Haloactinospora alba: one gene and its partner. The protein of the gene in region 2 interacts with the protein of the main gene of each other region in a pairwise test. Links are inferred from orthologs where the notes say so. Each region holds a gene or a part of one and is shown on either strand. Other genes may lie near its edges.

Region 1 (3,070 bases), on a different replicon or contig from region 2:
GACTCGCCCGCCTCGCGGCTGAGGACGTGCAGCAGCTGGAACCGGCTCGGGTAGCGGTCCTTGAGGTCCTGCAGCTCCTCCAGCAGCATCGCGTCGCGCGCCCACCGGTTGGCGTACACCAGGGTGAACGTGCTGCGCGGTTCGGCGGCCAGCGTGGTCGCCACCAGGGAGAACACCGGGGTGACGCCGCTGCCGCCGGCCACGGCCACGTGCCTGCGGGCCGACTCCGGTTCCAGCGCGGTGCTGAACCGCCCGGTCGGCGGGAGCACGTCCAGCACGTCGCCCGGCCGCAGCGCCGTGGTGGCGTGCTGGGAGAAGGCCCCGCCGGGGAGCCGTTTCACCCCGATGCGCAGCGGCCCGTCGGGGGCGGGGGAGCAGATGGAGTAGTTCCGGCGCACCTCGCGGCCGTCCAGGACGCACCGCAGGGTGAGGTGCTGCCCCTGGGTGAAGCTGAACGTCTCGGCCAGCTCCGGCGGCACGTCGAACGTCACGGCCACCGAGTCCTCGGTCAGCCGGTCGACGGCTGCCACCGCCAGCGGGTGGAACGTGCCCTGGTGGGCGGCGCCGGTGGTGCGCTCCCCGGTCTCGGCGGTCATGGTCCCCCCGCTACAACGGTTTCACGTGGTCGAACGGTTCGCGGCAGGAGCCGCAGGAGTAGAGGGCCTTGCAGGCGGTGGAGCCGAACCGGCTCACCTCCCGGGTGTCCAGGGAGCCGCAGTGCGGGCAGCGCACGGACAGTTCCACCCCCACCCGGCGGCCGCCGCCGGCGGGGGCCGCGCCCGTGGGCGGCGCGATCCCGTGCTCGGCGAGTTTGCGGCGGCCCTCGGGGGTGATCCGGTCGGTCGACCACGCCGGGGTGAGTTCGGTGCGCACCTCGACGCTGGTGTAGCCGTGCTCGGCCAGCGCGGCGCGGATGTCGTCGCGGATGGCGTCCATGGCGGGGCACCCGGCGTAGGTGGGGGTGACGGTCACCGTGACGGTCCCCGCGGCGTCACACTCCACCCGGCGCAGGATGCCCAGGTCAGCGAGGTTCACCATGGGCAGCTCCGGGTCGCGCACCTCGGCGGCGATGCCGCGCGCCTCCTCCGCGCTGCGGGGATCGGGGACGCGGGTCACCACTGGGCTCCCGGGTGGGAACGGTGCAGGTGCTGCATCTCGGCCAGGAGGTAGCCGAACGGTTCGGTGTGCACCCCGTCGCGGCCGCCCAGCCCGCCCAGGCCGGCGACGGGGGCGACCGCCGGGCGCTGCAGCCCCGCCTCGGCGAGCACCCCGTCCAGGAACGCGTCCCAGGCGGGGCGCAGCCCGGCGGGGTCGGTGCCGAAACCGGTGCCGGAGACCGCGCGGGCCACCCCGTCGGAGGCGAACACCTCGGCGGTGTAGGGCCACAGCGCCTCCAGGGCCCGGGTCATTCGGCGGGCGCTCTCCCCGGTCCCGTCGCCGAGCCGCACGGTCCACCGGGCCGCGTGGTCGCGGTGGTAGGCGGCTTCCTTGACGGCTTTGGCGGCGATGCCGGCGAGCTCACCGTCGGTGGAGCCGCCCAGCGCCGTGTACAGCTCCACGGCGTAGGCGGAGAACAGCAGCTGGCGCGCGACGGTGTGCGCGAAGTCGGTGTTGGGGAACTCCACGAGGCGGCAGTTGACGAACTGGCTCTCGTCGCGCAGGTAGGCCAGCTCGTCCTCGGTGCGCAGCACCCCGGTGAGCTGTTCCTCCAGCCGGCCGGCGTAGCTCAGCAGCAGGCGGGCCTGGCCCAGCAGGTCCAGGGAGATGTTGGACAGCGCCACGTCCTCCTCGAGCTGGGGCGCTCGGGTGACCAGCTCGGCGAGCCGGTGGCTGGCGACGAGGGCGTCGTCGCCCAGCCGCAGCAGGTAGGACACGGCGGCGGTGTCGGCGGTGACGGCGCGTGCCCCGACGCGGTCGGGGGCGTCCTCTGCGTTCACAGGTGCTCGACCCCTTCCGGTACCTCGTAGAAGGTCGGATGCCGGTACACCTTGTCGTCCGCCGGGTCGAAGAAGGACGCCTTGTTCTCCGGCGCGGAGGCGGTGATCCGCGCCGAGGGCACCACCCACACGCTGACTCCCTCGCCCCGGCGGGTGTACAGGTCGCGGGCGTTGTACAGGGCGTGCTCGGCGTCGGCGGCGTGCAGGCTGCCCACGTGTACGTGCGACATTCCCCGCCGGGCGCGTACGAACACCTCCCACAGCGGCCAGTCGCGGGTGTCGTCGTGGCTCCGCTGCCCCGTGTCGTCATCGGTCACGGTGTCGCCTCCTCTCGCGTGCGCGCTGCCCGGTTGGCGGCGTGCGCGCGTGCCGCCTCCCGCACCCAGGCGCCGTCGGCGTGCGCGGCGCGGCGGCGTTCCAGCCGCTGCCGGTTGCACGGGCCGTTGCCCTTGAGGACCTGTTTGAACTCGCTCCAGTCGATCTCGCCGAAGTCGTAGTGGCCCCGCCGCTCGTTCCAGACGAGGTCGGCGTCGGGAAGGGTGAGGCCGAGCGCCTCGGCCTGCGGCACGATCATGTCCACGAACTTCTGCCGCAGCTCGTCGTTGGAGAAGCGTTTGATCCCGTAGGCCATCGAGGTGTCGGAGTGGGCCGACTCGGCGTCGGGCGGTCCGAACATCATCAGGGACGGCCAGTACCACCGGTTCACCGCGTCCTGGGCCATCTCCCGCTGGGCGGGTGTGCCGCGCGCCAGCACGTGCAGGATCTCGAACCCCTGGCGCTGGTGGAAGCTCTCCTCCTTGCAGATGCGCACCATGGCGCGGGCGTAGGGGCCGTAGGAGCAGCGGCACAGCGGCACCTGGTTGGTGATCGCGGCGCCGTCCACGAGCCAGCCGATCACCCCCACGTCGGCCCAGGTGAGGGTGGGGTAGTTGAAGATGGAGGAGTACTTCTGCCGCCCCTCGTGCAGCAGGTCCAGCATCTCGGCGCGGCTGGTGCCCAGGGTCTCGGCGGCGCTGTACAGGTACAGGCCGTGGCCGGCCTCGTCCTGGACCTTGGCGAGGAGGACGGCTTTGCGTTTCAGGCTGGGGGCGCGGGTGATCCAGTTCGCCTCGGGCTGCATCCCGATGATCTCG
Region 2 (3,071 bases):
ACCTCCGAGGACGGTGACGTCATCGGGGTCGTCTCCGTGGGGATAGCGGTCTCCGAGATCGAGGGGGCCGCTGTGCGGGCGGCCAGCGTAGCCGCGGGCGCCGCTGTGGTGGTGCTGGTGGGCGGAGCGCTCGGGGCGTGGGTGATATCCCGCCGGGTGCGCGCTAAGACCCACGGGCTCGAGCCGCGCGAGATCACCCAACTACTGGAGCACCGCGAAGCGCTGCTGCACGCCATCCGCGAGGGCGTGCTCGCCGTGACCGCCGAGGGAGAGGTGGAGTTAGCCAACCAGCCCGCCCGCGACATGCTCGGGCTGGATGCGCACTGTGTGGGGCGTTCCCTGGCGACGCTGGGGCTGGAGTCCGGCATCCACGACATCCTCAGCGGGGCGCGCAGCGGAAACGACCAGATGGCCATGGTCGGCTCACGCATCCTGGTGTGCAACCGCCGGGACACCGGGGACGGGCGTGCTGTTGTCACCATGCGTGACCATACCGAGTTGATGCGGTTGTCCGACGAACTCGACGGTGCCCGCACCGTAACGCGGGGGCTGAGAGCGCAGAGCCACGAGTTCACCAACCGCATCCACACGGTGGCGGGAATGCTGGACCTGGGCTCGGTGGAACAGGCGCGTTCCTATCTCACCGAACTGTCCCCGTCCCACGACCGGGCGGGAAGTGAGATCACGGGCCGCATCAACGACGTCGCCCTGGCGGCGTTGGTGATGGCCAAATCCGCTCAAGCCTCCGAACAGGGGCTACGCCTGGATCTGGCGCCGGTCACCCGCATCCCGGCCGAACTGGGAACCGACGTACGCGAGGAAGTGCTGCTGGTGGTGGGCAACCTCCTGGACAATGCTCTGGAGGCGGCGGGAGCAGGCGGGTGGGTGGAGCTGCTCCTGCTCGCCCACGAGGGTCCGCAGACACCGCCCCTGCTCGAGGTTCGCGTGAGCGATTCCGGGCCGGGGATCGCCGATGCGGTGGCCGACGGCCTCTTCGCCGCCGGCACCAGTACCAAGGCCGCCTCCACCGCCGGTGGCGACGACCGAAGCCACCGGGGGATGGGGTTGGCGCTCGTCCGCCACGCCTGTGCCCGTCGCGGCGGGTGGATCACCGTCGACACCGACGGCGAGACCGCCTTCACCGCCTACGTACCATTAGCCGCGGCTCCGCCGGAAGACAGGACGGACGCGCTCGGATCCCCCGAGGACACGCGGGAGGGAGGAGAAGCGTGATATCGGTTCTCATCGTTGACGACGACGCCCGGGTGGCACGGAACCACAGCGATCTCGTGTCCTCCATCCCCGGATTCCGGGTGGCCGGTATCGCCGCCACCGGCCGGGACAGCCTGGATGCGGTCGCCGAGCACCGGCCGGACCTTGTCCTGCTGGACCTGTTCCTGCCCGACCTCTCCGGTATCACGGTGCTTCAGGAACTGCGGGGCCCCGAGCGCCCCGAGGAGGAGCGCGTCGATGTCCTGGTGATCACCGCGCTTCGGGATGTGGACAATGTCCGCGCCGCCATGCGCAGCGGCGTCGTGCACTACCTTCTCAAGCCTTTCCCGCTGGGGTCGCTGCGTGACCAGCTGGAGCGTTACCGGAGCGCGCGCAGCAAGCTCACCCGCATCGATGAGGCGACCCAGCGCGACGTCGACGACCTGTTCGGCCTGCTGCGCCCCGCGTCGCGAAACGAGCTCCCCAAAGGAATGAGCCAGGCGACGGCCCGACTTGTCGCCGACACACTGCGCCAGGCCGAAAGCGACCTGTCCGCAGCCGATGTCGCAAAGCGCACCGGGACAGCCCGGGTCACTGCTCGGCGCTATCTGGAGCACCTGTGCGGCGAGGGGCGGGCGACGTTGCACATGCGCTACGGTTCGGCCGGTCGACCCGAACACCGTTACCACTGGGCGGAATGATCCCGGCGCCGAGGCCCGCCAGGCGGCTGGGAAACGAGACTGCCACGGGTCCGCGGGTTTCTCCGGGTGTCGGCGCGCATTCGGCGCAACCCACCGGACGCAGCCGTTCCGGCCGCGGCAGCTCGCACGACGCAACCGAGCACCGTCGACCCGTTCCTCCAAGCCGAAGGCGCTTCCTCCGAAGTGGTGCGGGTGGGGCGGGCGGGGCTCGAACCCGCGACGCAGGGATTATGAGTCCCTTGCTCTGACCTGCTGAGCTACCGCCCCATGGATACCCCTAGTGACCAGGAGTGACGCCACTGCAGGGGATTTTACCTGAGTTGCGCGGCGGTCGCACAGCGGAGGATTGGGCCACGAACCGAAACGCGAAAGGACCGCTATGCCCTCCGCCCGGAACCGCAGCCCCGAGACCATCAGCAAGTACCGAGGGACGATCGAGAAATCTTCCAATTCCAGGTCGACCATGGCCGACGCGCCACCCTGCCAAGTGTCGACACCCGGCTCTTCGTGCTGAGCCCCCATCAGGGTTCGTGGGAGCACCATCCGCGCCTCGCCATCGACGGCTCCCCCAGGCGGGATCTCCTCACCTTCGTCCACGCACGGGAGATACTCCTACTCCATACGCATCCCCACTATGCCAAGCATCAGCAGCCCGACGTTGATCAGGAAAAACACGACTCCGAGCCAGAACCCCCACAGGGCGAGAACTCTGCCGCGTAGCTGGTGGGTGTGAGTCACCCGTAGCGCGTAGGCACCGGTCAGCGCGGCTCCGGCGGGCAACAAGGTGACCAGTCCGAACAACGGGAATGTCGTGACCACTCCGAGAATGCCCAGCACGAACGACGTGACCGCCCATCCGGAGCGGCGCGGGAAATAGTGGAGGTTGGGGTAGGTCATATGTCCTCACGGTAGATGAGAGGGCCGCCCCGAGTTCGGGGCGACCTATTCCCACGTGCGTGGGGCTCACATCTCCCGGGGAGAGATCCCACCGGGCAGCAAGGGTCCATCCCCGCGTGCGCGGGGAGCATGGAGCCGAGCTGCTTTCGTCCGACCGGAAGCTGGGTCCATCCCCGCGTGCGCGGGGAGCATGTGTGCGCCCTGGGGGCATTGTCGGCTTCCACGGGTCCATCCCCGCGTGCGCGGGGAGCATCGCACCGC

The links.
Region 1: the proteins of FHX37_RS05205 (region 2) and paaC interact in binary tests that used the Escherichia coli proteins (3 or more experiments, as listed by UniProt). The link is inferred for Haloactinospora alba from one-to-one orthologs.

What each region holds. Positions count from the first base shown.
Region 1 is NZ_VFQC01000003.1:421,451-424,520, forward strand. The notes cover bases 26-3,024. They hold paaC (1,2-phenylacetyl-CoA epoxidase subunit PaaC), read right to left. Parts: upstream 1,938-3,024; coding sequence 1,113-1,937; downstream 26-1,112. Other genes in these bases: paaE (1,2-phenylacetyl-CoA epoxidase subunit PaaE), read right to left, coding at 26-596; paaD (1,2-phenylacetyl-CoA epoxidase subunit PaaD), read right to left, coding at 607-1,119; paaB (1,2-phenylacetyl-CoA epoxidase subunit PaaB), read right to left, coding at 1,934-2,254; paaA (1,2-phenylacetyl-CoA epoxidase subunit PaaA), read right to left, coding at 2,251-3,024. Outside these bases: more of paaE, read right to left, coding at 1-25; more of paaA, read right to left, coding at 3,025-3,070. UniProt on the Escherichia coli protein: Component of 1,2-phenylacetyl-CoA epoxidase multicomponent enzyme system which catalyzes the reduction of phenylacetyl-CoA (PA-CoA) to form 1,2-epoxyphenylacetyl-CoA. The subunit C may be essential for structural integrity of the alpha subunit.
Region 2 is NZ_VFQC01000001.1:1,129,381-1,132,451, reverse strand. Bases 72-3,071 are described here. They hold FHX37_RS05205 (response regulator), read left to right. Parts: upstream 72-1,229; coding sequence 1,230-1,913; downstream 1,914-3,071. Other genes in these bases: FHX37_RS05195 (hypothetical protein), read right to left, coding at 2,526-2,810; FHX37_RS05210 (ATP-binding protein), read left to right, coding at 72-1,233. Also shown: more of FHX37_RS05210, read left to right, coding at 1-71. UniProt on the Escherichia coli protein: Member of the two-component regulatory system DpiA/DpiB, which is essential for expression of citrate-specific fermentation genes and genes involved in plasmid inheritance.